4 regions of the Pantoea sp. X-Soil-TKNS-1207 genome follow, and region 2 is predicted to be linked to each of the others. Evidence: predicted binding sites of a transcription regulator. Region 2 holds the regulator's gene; each other region holds the start of a gene.
The links. The regulator LexA, encoded in region 2, represses DNA repair genes until DNA is damaged. The targets are predictions, from matches to a motif close to TNCTGTATGTACATACAGNA.
Positions count from the first base shown of each region.

Region 1: AC6I8V_RS06780 (DNA translocase FtsK 4TM domain-containing protein) is a predicted target of LexA. The motif match lies at 2,133-2,152, and genes of this name have one in related genera.
Region 3: AC6I8V_RS12180 (DinI-like family protein) is a predicted target of LexA. The motif match lies at 1,972-1,991, and genes of this name have one in related genera.
Region 4: metR (HTH-type transcriptional regulator MetR) is a predicted target of LexA. The motif match lies at 1,378-1,397, and genes of this name have one in related genera.

Region 1 covers NZ_AP035958.1:1,468,039-1,471,526, forward strand. The annotation lists gene trxB (thioredoxin-disulfide reductase) at 113-1,078, opposite strand; gene lrp (leucine-responsive transcriptional regulator Lrp) at 1,600-2,094, shown strand; gene AC6I8V_RS06780 (DNA translocase FtsK 4TM domain-containing protein) at 2,214-3,488, shown strand, end outside.
Region 2 covers NZ_AP035958.1:364,478-367,965, reverse strand. The annotation lists gene dinF (MATE family efflux transporter DinF) at 1-1,195, opposite strand, end outside; gene lexA (transcriptional repressor LexA) at 1,303-1,917, opposite strand; gene AC6I8V_RS01590 (diacylglycerol kinase) at 2,023-2,391, opposite strand; gene plsB (glycerol-3-phosphate 1-O-acyltransferase PlsB) at 2,518-3,488, shown strand, end outside.
Region 3 covers NZ_AP035958.1:2,593,593-2,597,080, forward strand. The annotation lists gene AC6I8V_RS12165 (ABC transporter substrate-binding protein) at 1-948, shown strand, start outside; gene AC6I8V_RS12170 (DUF6388 family protein) at 1,022-1,345, shown strand; gene iraP (anti-adapter protein IraP) at 1,561-1,854, opposite strand; gene AC6I8V_RS12180 (DinI-like family protein) at 2,026-2,265, shown strand; gene AC6I8V_RS12185 (hypothetical protein) at 2,286-2,552, opposite strand; gene AC6I8V_RS12190 (hypothetical protein) at 2,730-3,083, opposite strand; gene AC6I8V_RS12195 (hypothetical protein) at 3,152-3,488, opposite strand, start outside; gene AC6I8V_RS12200 (hypothetical protein) at 3,480-3,488, opposite strand, start outside.
Region 4 covers NZ_AP035958.1:221,454-224,941, reverse strand. The annotation lists gene metE (5-methyltetrahydropteroyltriglutamate--homocysteine S-methyltransferase) at 1-1,204, opposite strand, end outside; gene metR (HTH-type transcriptional regulator MetR) at 1,430-2,362, shown strand; gene AC6I8V_RS00970 (YehS family protein) at 2,457-2,936, shown strand; gene AC6I8V_RS00965 (carboxylate/amino acid/amine transporter) at 3,007-3,488, opposite strand, start outside.

The DNA of each region.
Region 1 (3,488 bases), 1.1 Mb from region 2:
TCAGGGGAGAAAAACCCCATGCAGGTCAGGCGCATGAACTGTAGCACGCAGGTAATAAAAAAGGCGACCAAAACAGGTCGCCTTCAGCAATTATGATCAGGTAATTAACAACTTACTTATCGTTTTTAACCAAACCATCCAGGTAACGTTCGGCATCCAGCGCCGCCATACAACCGGTGCCGGCGGAGGTGATCGCCTGGCGATAGATATGGTCCATCACATCACCGGCAGCAAAGACGCCTGGAATGCTGGTCTGGGTGGCGTTGCCGTGCAGACCGGACTGAACTTTGATGTAGCCATTTTCCAGCGCCAGCTGACCATCAAAAATAGCCGTGTTCGGGCTGTGGCCGATTGCCACGAACAGGCCAGCTACTTCCAGCGAGAGCGCTTCTTCGCCTTTGGTCGACAGCAGCTTCAGACCGGTGACGCCCATCTGGTCGCCAACCACTTCTTCCAGCGTACGGTCGGTATGCAGCACGATATTGCCATTGCGTACTTTTTCCATCAGGCGGTCGATAAGAATTTTTTCCGCACGGAAGCTGTCGCGACGGTGGATCAGATGCACTTCCGCAGCGATATTCGCCAGATACAGCGCTTCTTCCACTGCGGTGTTGCCGCCACCGATGACCGCGACTTTCTGGTTGCGATAGAAAAAGCCGTCGCAGGTGGCGCAGGCAGAGACGCCTTTGCCTTTGAACGCTTCTTCAGAAGGCAGGCCGAGGTAACGGGCAGAAGCGCCGGTGGCGATAATCAGCGCGTCGGCGGTGTATTCGCCACTGTCACCGGTCAGGCGGAACGGACGGTTCTGCAGATCAACGGTGTGAATGTGGTCGAAAATGATCTCGGTGTTAAATTTCTCGGCATGTTCGTGCATGCGTTCCATCAGCGACGGACCCGTCAGATCGTGCGGGTCGCCAGGCCAGTTCTCCACTTCGGTGGTGGTGGTGAGCTGACCGCCTTTTTCGAGACCGGTAATTAATACCGGATTCAGGTTGGCGCGTGCAGCATAGACTGCAGCGGTGTAACCGGCAGGGCCGGAGCCAAGAATGAGCAGCTTACTGTGTTTGGCCGTACTCATGCGTTCCTCAGTTTTTTGTCTGACAACATAGCTAGCGATTGTAGGGAAATTAGCACCGCAAAAAAAGTCTTGCGCAATTTTGTTAACAATCGCTGCAAGCGGCGTAGACGATGAGCGGCAATTCTGCACGCTGTTTGCGCCAAAAGGGGGCAATCATCGGTAATTTGTGGTGCAGCTGTATAAAAATTCTCATTTAAAAACAGGAACCCAGAACTTACTCTGGCATCTTGTACTGAATTTGGATGTTTTACTTTGACAATCGCCTGCGCATTTGCGAAAACATTATCAGAAGCAGAGAAGATTTAGCGATTCGAAACAGAATTTCATTCCTGTTTTGGTTCCTTTCGCCAAATAAACTCAGCCTGCATTGGTAGTGACGCATGATGTGGACAGACAACATGCGTCATACGGATGGTCGCATTACTGCACAGGCTTATCGTCTTCGCTTAAGTAAGGCCCTGAACAATGAACGTTTTCAGGGTGTGGCAGGTAAAGGGAAGGAATTAAGAGAGACAATAATAATGGTAGACAATAAAAAACGCCCCGGAAAAGATCTGGATCGTATCGACAGAAACATTCTGAATGAACTGCAGAAAGACGGTCGTATTTCCAATGTGGAGCTGTCGAAGCGTGTCGGACTATCGCCGACGCCGTGTCTTGAGCGTGTTCGTCGTCTGGAACGTCAGGGTTTCATTCTTGGCTATACTGCACAGCTCAACCCGCATTACCTTGATGCCTCACTGCTGGTATTTGTTGAGATTACTCTGAATCGTGGCGCGCCAGATGTGTTTGAGCAATTTAACGCCGCAGTACAAAAACTTGAGGAAACTCAAGAGTGTCACCTCGTTTCCGGTGACTTTGACTATCTGCTGAAAACCCGTGTGCCGGATATGTCTGCTTATCGCAAACTGTTGGGTGAAACCTTGCTGCGCCTGCCAGGCGTAAACGACACCCGTACCTATGTGGTAATGGAAGAGGTCAAACAGAGCAATCGCCTGGTGATCAAAACCCGTTAATGCAGGGCAGGTGCAAAGCTTACAGGATTTCGGTACACTCCTGTGAATTCATACAGGACCAGCGTCGGGCTTGCCCGGCGCTGTTGCCTTCTTAATTTACAGGCACCTGGAGAGTTCTCTTGAGCCAGGAATATACAGAAGACAAAGACGTTTCATTACAACCGCTGAGCAGCGGACGTCGGCTGCTTGAAGCGTTGCTCATCCTTGTGGCCCTGTTTGCCATCTATCTGATGGTCTCGCTGGTCAGCTTTAACCCTTCCGATCCCAGTTGGTCGCAGACGGCCTGGCACGAACCTATCCATAATCTGGGTGGCAGCGTGGGCGCGTGGCTGGCCGATACCTTGCTGTTTATCTTCGGCGTGATGGCCTATGCCATTCCTCCGGTGATCATCGGCTTGTGCTGGATTACTTTCCGTCAACGCGATCGCCATGACTACATCGACTACTTTGCGGTGGGGCTGCGCCTGATTGGCGTGCTGGCGCTGGTGGTCACCACCTGTGGTCTGGCGGCGCTGAATGCTGATGATATCTGGTACTTCGCCTCGGGCGGCGTCATCGGCAGCCTGGTCAGTAACGCCATGGCGCCGTGGTTCAGTTCCGCAGGCGGCACCTTAACGCTGCTGTGCGTCTGGGCGGCGGGCATCACCCTCTACACCGGCTGGTCATGGCTGACGATTGCCGAAAAAATCGGTGGTGTGGTGATGGGCGTGCTGACTTTTGCCAGCAACCGTTCGCGCCATGATGAACCCTGGCAGGAAGAAGACGAGTACGAGGATGAACCCGAACATTCACCGGACGCAGAGAGCGTGCAGCCGCTGCGTGCCGCCTCGTCGGAGGACGATGATGTTCTGCTGACCAAACCGCGTAAGGTCGTGGAAGCCCCGTTAGGGGATGCTGAGGATGATCCGCTGCTGGCGAAAGCCAGTGCCGCAACGGCCGCCGCCATTGCGGTCAGCAGCGAGGCCGCGCGTCAGGAACCAGTGGTACCGCAGCCTGCCGTGGTCGCGCCAGTGCAACCTGTTGCGCCGCCGCCGGTGACACCGCCGGTTCAGCCGACAGCCGTTACCCAGCCTGCTCCCGCTCCGGTGGAAGCGCCGCCGCCGCCGTTATATCGCTTTGAAGTCCCCGCTGAGGCGCCTTCATTCTCTCCGGTGGACGACGATGATGGCCCGAAAATGGGGAACTGGCAGGATGCTGCCCAGACCCCAGCCGCGGTCACCGCCAGCGTGGCGCTGGCCGCCGGTGCCGCGCAGGTTGCGTCATCCAGCGCGCCTTATACGCCCGCCTTTGACGTGGTGCCGGAACGTGATTACAACCCGCAGGTTAAGCAGGGCATTGGCCCGGCACTGCCACGTCCTAACCCGGTAAAATTGCCTACGCGACGTGAGCTGGCC
Region 2 (3,488 bases):
GCAGCGACAGGCCATAACCCAGCGCCGCCAGCGCCATGCTGTTACGCATCTCCCGCCCGCGCGTCGCACCGATAAACATGCCATCCAGCAAATAGCACCACACGCCCATTAACGGCATCACCACTTGCCACAGCAGATAACGATCGGCCATCTCGCGCAGCGCTTCCAGCGAGGTCAGCAACCCGACGATTTGCGCGCCAAACAGCGCATAAATTAAAGCGAACAGCAGCGCCACCACCCCTGCCTGACGGCAGGCGGCATGCCAGATTAGCAGCAGCCTGCTGCGATCCTGCGCGCCAACCGCCTCACCAGAACAGGCTTCAACCGCATAGGCGAAGCCATCCAGCGCGTAGGCTGTGAAGGTAAGAAACATCAGCAGCACCGCGTTAACCGCCACCACATCCGGTCCTATACGCGCGCCGAGTATCGTCAGCGAAGCAAAACAGATTTGCAGCAGAAATGAGCGCAGCATGATATCGCGGTTCAGGCGGAACAGGCGGGCCACATCGCCGCGCCAGCTGTTCCTCAGCAGGGAAAAATCGATGCCACGCAGCTTCAATACGCGCGCCACCATCCACAGCCCGACAGCAAGGGAGACGTATTCAGCCAGCGCCGTGGCGGCAGCCGCCCCAGCTACGCCCCAGTGCAGCCCGAGGACAAACGCCAGATCCAGCAGAATATTGACCAGATTGCCCACCACCAGCAGCACCACAGGGGCGCGCGCATACTGCACGCCCAGCAACCAGCCAAGAATCACCAGGTTTGCCAGCGTGGCGGGCGCGCTAAGCCAGCGGATCTGAATAAACAGTTGCGCCTGCTGCTGGACAGCAACGCTGCCGCCCATCAGCGCCGCCGCCAGGTTGCTGACGGGCGTACGCAATGCGATGAACAGCACGCCCGCCACCAGAGCAATTAATAACGGCTGCGTCAGCGCTCGCGCCAGCGCCGTTTTATCACTGGCGCCAAACGCCTGGGCGGTAAGACCGGTGGTGCTCATGCGCAGAAACAGCAGCAGCATAAAAATAAAGCTGGTTGCCGTGGTGCCAACCGCTACGCCGCCGAGATAGACAGGACTGTCGAGATGGCCAATCACCGCCGTATCCACCACGCCGAGTAACGGCACCGTGATATTGGAGAGGATCATCGGCAACGCCAGCCGCCAGAGTGTTTTGTCAGAGGAGGAAAACAGCTGCATCAGCCCGTCCCGGTTTCTGCTGTGATACGTCTGTCAGATTGAAGAGGATAAGAACATCAGACTACGGCAGCGCAGATGCGCTACCGCAGCGGGGGGAATCGATACGATCAGAGCCACTCGCCGTTGCGCACGATGCCCACGGCCAGACCTTCAACAGTCAGTGACTGCTCACGGGTATCGACAACGATCGGCTGGAAGTCGCTGTTTTCCGGCAGCAGATGCACGATAGCACCCTGCTTTTTCCAGCGTTTCACCGTCACTTCGTCATCGATGCGCGCCACGACAACCTGGCCGTTACGCACTTCCTGAGTCTTGTGTACCGCCAGCAGATCGCCATCCATGATGCCGATATCTTTCATCGACATGCCGCTGACGCGCAGCAGGAAATCTGCGGTGGGTTTGAAGAGGTTGGCATCCACCTGGTAATGCGCTTCGATGTGTTCCTGCGCCAGCAGGGGTTCACCGGCGGCGACACGGCCGATCAGCGGCAAACCTTCGCTGACTTCCTCTTCCATTAATAAACGAATACCGCGCGAAGCACCGGAGACGATTTCGATAACGCCTTTGCGCGCCAGCGCTTTCAGGTGTTCTTCGGCCGCATTAGGTGAGCGGAAGCCCAGTTGCGCAGCAATTTCCGCACGCGTTGGCGGCATGCCCGTCTGGTTGATATGGTCGCGAATCAGGTCATAGACCTGTTGCTGCCTGCTGGTTAACGCTTTCATCCCGCCCCCTGGTTGTTTATACAGTCGCTGTGAGTATATACAGGTATTGGCGAAATGGAAACCAAAACTGAGGGAAAAATCAGCGGGTTGATGAATTCGGAAGCCTTATCGCAAATGTGACCAAAGCAGCGCGATCCAGACAAACAGAGCCAGTAAGATAGCCAGTAACACTGCGGCCGATCCCATATCCTTAGCACGACCGGCCAGCGGATGGCGTTCCTGACCAATGCGGTCAACCACCGCTTCGATGGCGCTGTTCAGGATCTCAATAATGATCACCAGCACAACCGAACCGATCATTAATACGCGGGATACGGCATCAACATCCAGCCAACACGCCACCACAATCGCCACCAGTGCGGCGATCGCTTCCTGGCGAAATGCGGCCTCATGTTGCCAGGCGGCACGTAATCCCTGCCAGGAATAACCGGCAGCTTTCACTATCCTTTGAATACCGGTGACGTTATTTGCCATGTCGTTGAACCCTTTGCTCGTTTTGACGTCAATGTCTGGGCAGCCGGTAATGGCACAGCCACAGATCTTCGCGGCACTTTCTGGTATGCTTGCCGCGCTTTGCTAACAAGAGGCTTTAAGTTGTCTATGTCAGGTTGGCGTAAACTTTATTATAAATTATTGAATTTACCACTCTCCATTTTGGTAAAGAGTAAGGTCATTCCCGCCGATCCGGTGTCCGAACATGGGCTGGATTCGACGCGGCCGATTATGTATGTGCTGCCTTACGATTCCAAGGCCGATCTGCTCACGCTGCGCACGCAGTGCCTGAAGCTGCATCTGCCCGATCCGCTCGCGCCGCTGGAAGTTGACGGGGCATTGCTGCCACGCCATGTGTTTATCCATGATGGCCCGCGCGTTTTCCCATACTTCGTGCCCAATCTGGAGTCGGTGAAGCTCTTTCACGATTACCTCGATCTGCATCGCAGCAATCCAGAGCTGGATGTCCAGATGCTGCCGGTCTCGATTATGTTTGGCCGTGCGCCAGGGCGAGAAATCCAGGGAGAATCAACGCCTCACCTGCGGATTCTCAATGGCGTGCAGAAGTTCTTCGCCATTCTCTGGCATGGTCGCGACAGCTTTGTGCGTTTCTCGCCAACGGTTTCGCTGCGCGAGATGGCCACCGAGCACGGTACCGATAAGTCAATTGCTCAGAAACTGGCACGCGTTGCACGCATTCACTTTGCGCGTCAGCGTCTGGCGGCGGTCGGCCCACGTTTGCCAGCCCGTCAGGATCTGTTCAACAAGCTGCTGCAATCCAAAGCGATTGAAAAAGTTGTGGAAGATGAAGCCCGCAGCAAAAAGATTTCGCACGAGAAAGCACAGCAGAACGCCGTTGAAATGATGGAAGAGATTGCGGCCGACTTCTCCTATGAAGCCATCCGCGTCACCGACCGCGTCATGGGCTGGATGTGGAGCCGCCTCTATCAGGGCATCAACGTCAATGGCGGTGAACGCGTGCGCCAGCTGGCTCAGGATGGTCACGAGATTGTCTACGTGCCCTGCCATCGCAGCCATATGGATTATCTGCTGCTCTCCTACGTGCTCTACCATCAGGG
Region 3 (3,488 bases), 2.1 Mb from region 2:
AAAGCCCTGTCGTGGAAGCAAACGCTCTACGCCCTGCCCTTTTATGGCGAAAGCAGCATGACCTACTACCGCAAAGACCTGTTTGCGGAAAAAGGCCTCACCATGCCTGCCGAGCCAAACTGGAGCGATATCAAACGTTTCGCCGCCCAGCTGACTGACGTGCAAAAAGGCATCTACGGTCTGTGCCTGCGTGGCCAGCCGGGCTGGGGGGATAATGTGGCCTTGCTGACGACCATGGCCAACGCCCACGGCGCGCAGTGGTTCGATGCCAACTGGCAGCCAACCCTCAATTCAGCGCAGTGGCGTGAAACGCTGACTGACTACCTGGCGATGGTGAAACAGGATGGCCCGCCGGACACGGTGCAGAACAGTTTTGGGCAGATCCTGCGTCTCACCGCTCAGGGTAAATGCGCCATGTGGATCGACAGCACGGTTGCCGCCGGTTTGCTGGTCAATCCGCAGATTTCGCTGGTGGCGGATAAGCTGGCGTTTGCCCCGGCCCCCGGCGGCGTGACGCGTAACGGTTCACACTGGCTGTGGTCATGGGCGCTGGCGGTACCCGCCAATACGCCAAACCAGGATGCGGCGGTGCAGTTCATCAGCTGGGCAACCTCACGCCAGTATATCCAGCAGGTCGCGGATACCGTTGGCTGGGGGGCGGTACCTCCGGGCAGTCGTAACTCCACCTATCAGCAGGCCAGTTATCAACGTCTGGCGCCTTATGCTGCACAGGTGCGGGAAGCGATAGAAAGCGCCACGGTAGAACAGCCGACGCTCAACCCGGTGCCCTATCAGGGGGTGCAGTACGTCAGCATTCCGGGCTTTGATCAGATGGGGAATGCGGTCGGGCAGAATCTGGCCGACATGCTGAACGGTAAACTGACCCTCGACGAAACCCTGGCGAAGAATCAGCAGGACGTTACGCGTATTTATCAACAGCGGCATTGATTGGTCGGGGTTCCTGACAAGCCCGGCGGTGCAGGTTACACTAGCGCCCTGAGTTGACCCGCAGGAACCCCGAATGAAAACGCCAGAACAGTATTACGCCCAGGCACGCGAGATGTTTTTCGCCGCCCACCCTGATTTCCAGTCGGCACTGGATGAGCTGTCGGACAACGATGCGGAGCAGGCCGGCATGACGCTGACCGCCCTGCGTCAGTGGCACGCGGAACGCATCTATGCGGCTTTTTTACGTCAGAAGAATCTGGATGGTATGCTGTTTTCTATTCAGCTCGCCGAGCCGGACAAAGCGGTGGCAGCCGAGGCGATTGAAACCTATCTGAAATCCCATGCGACGGCGCTGGGCATGACCTGGGAAGAGTTTTGCATTAAGAACGAACTCTGAATTACGCGTAAGAAATCACGCGACTCTGGTTTAAAGTGGCATTACAGACACACCTCCAACCACTCAAAATGTTCAGGATAAAGTTGTACAACATTAAAAATGCTGTATAACTTAACCTACGACTTCGGTCGTAGATTGTCCTTGAACGAATGGTGCTGTTGCACCGCCTCTGGAGGTGTTGCTGGATTTCCACCTCCAGAGGTCTGTTTTTTTTCTTACTCTTCCCGCTCAATCGCTTTGACTTCCACGTAACGCGCCACCGCCAGCAGGCGATTGATATGCGTCAGCAACAGATCCACATCTGACTGTAAAAACTCCTCTGATGAATGGGATGCCGTGACGATCGCATCCTGTACCGTGTCGCTGATGGTCAGCGAGTTATCCTGTTTTGCCTGAATCAGCAGCGCGGCAACCAGCAGTGATTGCGCTTCTACCTGCGCCATCAGTTCCTTCGCTTCTACATCCATTTTTGCCATCTTGAGCAAAATATCGATTACCAGCTGTCGCATATTTATCCCCCGGAATATAAAAGTGCCCTATCGTGACGATGTTGAGTATTAATGCAAAATCCCTGTTGCGCTGTGAGCGCCAATAAAATTTTCAGCGAAGCGCACTCTGCCGCTTGATACTGTTTTTATTTACAGTAATATGACGCTCTGTTTGCTTAAAGGAATGCCCTGATGTTTGTGGAGCTGATTTACGACAAGCGCAACGTGGCGGGATTACCCGGTGCGCGTGAGATGATTTTGCAGGAACTGGAAAAACGCGTGCAGCGGGTGTTTCCGGAAATCGAGGTGCGGGTCAAGCCGATGGAACGCAATGCGATCGAGACCGACATGAGTAAAAACGAGAAAGCCACCCTGGCACGCATCATCGAAGAGATGTTCGATGAAGCCGATATGTGGCTGGTGGCCGACTGAGCCACCAGCGCCCACCGTACTTAGCTTTCCTGCTCGCTATGATTAATGGCGATTTCCAGATCCTGAATCGCCTGATCAATATCGTCCAGCAGTTTGCCCTGCTTATTGATCAATGCATCGAAACGCCCGGCATACTCTTTGTCTTTGTACTCACCGGCATCAAAGGCCAGCCAGTGACTGGAAAGGGTTTCGGTGTTGGTCTGCGCGTAGTGACGCATCTCTTTTAGCTGTGAGGTGACATCACGCAGGTAGTCAGTTTTGGTTTTGATTGCCTCTGAATCACTCATGCTATGTTCCTTTTCACGAATATTGCCAGTTAAAATAACGTCCGAGTGATTAAAGGTAGTAGAAAATAGCGAAGCCGCATTAGGAATAATCGGAACTGTTGCTGTCGTTGCCGATGGCTGCGCCGGATAAAAATAAAAAAGGGGCATCGCTGCCCCTGGTAATACGCGTCCGGCGGGTTACAGATATTTTCGTGCCAGCGCGACCAGTTCATCCTTCGCAGCGACACCCAGCTGTGCCACGCCGGTTTCGACAAAGCTCAGCGCCTGCGCAAAGTCTTTCACTCCCGCGGTGATATCCTGGGTGACGGCATCACTCGCCGTGGCGGTAGCTGGCTGTGCCGCAGGCGCCGCAACCGATGTCGCTGGCGTAGAAGCCGTCGTCGCTGACGCAATGCTGTTAGCAAAATCATCCGCTGGCGTGCTGGCTGTCGTCGGGGCGGCAGCATTGCTCGTTGCCGCCGTGTCAGCTGGCGCAACCGTCGCGCCAGGAGTGGTGGTGGTAGTTTGATCGATAATTGATTGATCGCTCATAATTTTCTCCTCTTTGGATAATAAAGACCGCAGACTGCCGAAGCTGGCTGCAATCCGTTCGGTAATGCTCATCGCCCACCTCCTTCACGCCGTGCGCCGGGTTGCCCATCGCTATTTACCTGCTGCTTTACCTTGTCGGCGGTTTTATTTGCCGTCCGGTCTGGCAGGCCATCAAGCTTTCTCTGCAACACCGTGACCTGGCTGGTCAGCTGATCCACCTTGGCTTCGCGCCGGTCAGCGATGGCGCGATACTCGCGCCGGATATCCTCAACCCGTCGATTGGCGCTGTTGCTGACATAAAGAAAAAGGATCGTCATCGCCACACACAGCAGTGACAGTCCCATCAGCAAACCGCCCAGCACCAGGTGGCGACGATGATTTTTCGCCGCAAACTCACTATTTATC
Region 4 (3,488 bases), 140 kb from region 2:
CCTGAATTTTTGCCAGACGCTGTGCGACGGCCGCATTGTGCACACGGCTGGAGTGGGCGCGGGCGCGGATTGGCGCGCTCCAGGCTTCCAGCGATTGCGCATCGTTGTTGTTCAGGGCGTTGCTCAGCAGTGCAAGTTCGGCACATTTCTGCAGGGCAAAGGCGAACCAGCTTTTCACCTCTTCATCGAGGCGGGTTTCCACGCTCAGGTCAATCGGGCTGTGCAGCAACGAGCACGAGGAGCCAATCCACAGCTGCTGACGTTTGCCAATCAGCGGTTGCAGGCGCTCAAACCAGCTGCTGAGGTCAGCACGCCATACGTTACGGCCGTTGATGACGCCGACAGACAGCAGCCATGCCGCCGGGATCTGCTGATTCAGCTGCTGGATATCATCTTTGCCGTGAACCAGGTCAACGTGCAGACCCTGAACCGGCAGCGCTTTGATCACCGCAAGGTTCTGACCGATACTGTCGAAGTAGGTGGTCAGCAGCAGTTTGGTTTCACCCTGCAATGCGTCATACGCCGGCTGGAAGGCCGCACGCCATTCCTGCGGCAGTTCCAGCGCCAGCGCAGGTTCATCGATCTGCACCCATTCGATGTCGCGTTTTTTCAGTTCCGCCAGAACCTGCCTGTACACCGGCAGGATGTCTTTCAGCAGAGACAGACGGTCGAACTGTTCGCCTTTCACTTTGCCCAGCCACAGGTAAGTGACCGGGCCGAGCAGAACCGGCTTCACTTTATGGCCGAGGGCCAGCGCTTCGTCGACTTCGTCCAGCAGCTGGGTCCAGGTCAGTTTAAACTGCTGACCTTGGGTGAATTCCGGCACCATGTAGTGGTAGTTGGTGTTAAACCATTTGGTCATTTCTGCCGCGGCGGCTGGTTCGCCAGTGGGCGCACGACCGCGGCCAAGGCGGAACAGGGTGTCGAGATCGACAGAGCCATCTTTGTTCTGATGACGCGCCGGGACGTTGCCCAGCAGCAGGCTGGTGGTGAGTACGTGATCGTACCAGGCGAAATCGCCCACCGGCAGCAGGTTCACCCCGGCGTCTTTCTGTTGTTGCCAGTGACGGGCGCGCAGTTCGCGGCCAACAGCCAGCAGTTCTTCCTGTGAGCTGTTGCCTGCCCAGTAACTTTCCTGTGCTTTTTTCAGTTCACGGCGCAGACCAACGCGAGGGAAACCGAGTGTATGGTTCAGAATAGTCATTTGATGCTCTCCAGATATTCTTCACTGTGCAGCACGCGCTACAACAAATTTACGTTCATCCAGCAGGCAACCGAAGGCGCCGCTGTGCTTCATCACTGGATAAAAGTAAAGTGGCCGTAACGTTTGCGAGGATGTTTAGCCGTCCAGATGTTTACACCGCTATATTCTGCGGGTACTGTATGTTCCTCAAGCGCAATTTGCTCAAACTCGATGTGAAGGATTCTCATGATCGAACTCAAACACCTGCGGACGCTGCAAGCGTTACGGAATACCGGCTCTCTGGCCGCCGCTGCCGCTCAGCTCCATCAAACGCAATCCGCGTTGTCTCACCAGTTCAGCGATCTGGAGCAGCGGCTGGGCTTTCGCCTGTTTGTGCGTAAGAGCCAGCCGCTACGTTTTACGCCGCAGGGGGAGATTCTGTTGCAGCTGGCTGAGCAGATCCTGCCGCAGATTCAGCAGGCGTTGCAGGCATGTCATGAGCCGCATCAGACAACATTGCGCATCGCGATTGAGTGCCACAGCTGTATTCAGTGGCTGACGCCAGCATTGACCAATTTCCGCCAGAGCTGGCCGCAGGTGGTGATGGATTTCAAATCCGGCGTGACCTTTGATCCCCAACCCGCATTGCAGCAGGGTGAACTGGACGTGGTATTGACCTCGGATATTTTGCCGCGCAGCGGTTTGTTTTATTCGCCGATGTTTGATTTTGAGGTGCGCCTGGTGCTGGCACCGGATCATCCGCTGGCGCAATCTGAACATATTTCGCCGGAAGATTTGGCCGACGAGGTGCTGATGATTTATCCGGTACAGCGTCAGCGACTGGATGTGTGGCGCAATTTCCTGCAACCGGCTGGGGTGAGTCCGGCCCTGAAGAGTGTCGATAATACCCTGTTGTTAATTCAGATGGTGTCGGCGCGCATGGGGATTGCCGCCCTGCCGCACTGGGTGGTGGAGAGTTTTGAACATCAGGGACTGGTCGTGACCAAGACCCTCGGCGATGGTCTGTGGAGCCGCTTGTATGCGGCGATGCGCGATGGCGAGCAGCGTCAGCCGGTACTGGAGGCGTTTGTGCGTTTTGCCCGCCAACATGCCTGTGAACACCTGCCCTTTGTGCGCGATGCGTCGCGCCCCGGTTCGTTGCAGCCCCTCTCTTCCTGATCCAGCAGGGCGACAATCGTCGCCCTGCGCTGTCATCCCTGCCTCGCCTGCTCTATAATGCGCCGCCTCAACCCGTGACCAGGAGAATTTCACCATGACGAATAACGATGTGCTGCGCAGCGTGCGCTATATGCTTGATTTGAGCGACAGCAAAGTGGTGGAGATTTTTGCCCTGACGGGTTGCGATGTAACGCTGGAAGATGTGCAGGCGTGGCTGAAGAAAGACGATGATGCCGCGTTTCGCCCCTGCCCGGATGTGCTGATGGGCTATTTCCTCAACGGTTTGATTTTCCATCGTCGCGGTAAGAGCGAGGATGCGCCTGCGCCGTCCATTGAGCGCCGGATGAATAACAATATTTTCCTGAAGAAGCTGCGCATCGCGTTTGCACTGAAAACCACCGATATTCCTGAGGTGCTGCTGAAGGCGAACTTCCAGGTTTCTCAGGCGGAGATCGGCGCGATTTTCCGTAATCCGGATCATAAGAATTATCGCGAATGCGGTGACCAGATTTTGCGTAACTTTTTGAAAGGATTGACGCTGGTGCAACGTCCTGCGCCGGTGAAGAAGGCCTGATAGCGGGTTCGGGATAACGCATCCGATCACTTCCCTGTGGATCGGCCTGGTTATCCCTTCCCTTTCAGACTCAGGCGTTGCTGTGAGACGTCTTTCCCAACACCCAGCGTTTATGCACGTAAAGTGAAGCAAAAATCACGATGGCCCCGGCAATAAAGCTCGGCCAGTGCGGTTTTTCCTGCCAGATCGCCAGATTCACCAGCAACCCTGCCGGGACATGCATGTTGTTCATAATGCCCAGCGTACCGGCATCCACCTGAGTGGCGCCGTAGTTCCACATAAAGTAACCCAGCCCGGACGCCGCCACTCCCAGCCACACCAGAATGCCCCATTGCAGCGAGGTCGTCGGCAGCTTGTTGGGATTACCCCACAGGAACCAGGCAATTATTGCGATGATCACCGCGCCGAGATAGAACCAGGAAAACGCCGTATGCTGCGGCATCGGACGCGTTTCCTGAAGCCGTTTGTAGCCCACCATGCCGATGGCAAAACAGATATTTGCCGCCTGTACCAGCATCAGCCCAAACCAGAAATGATCACTGACTTTGTCAT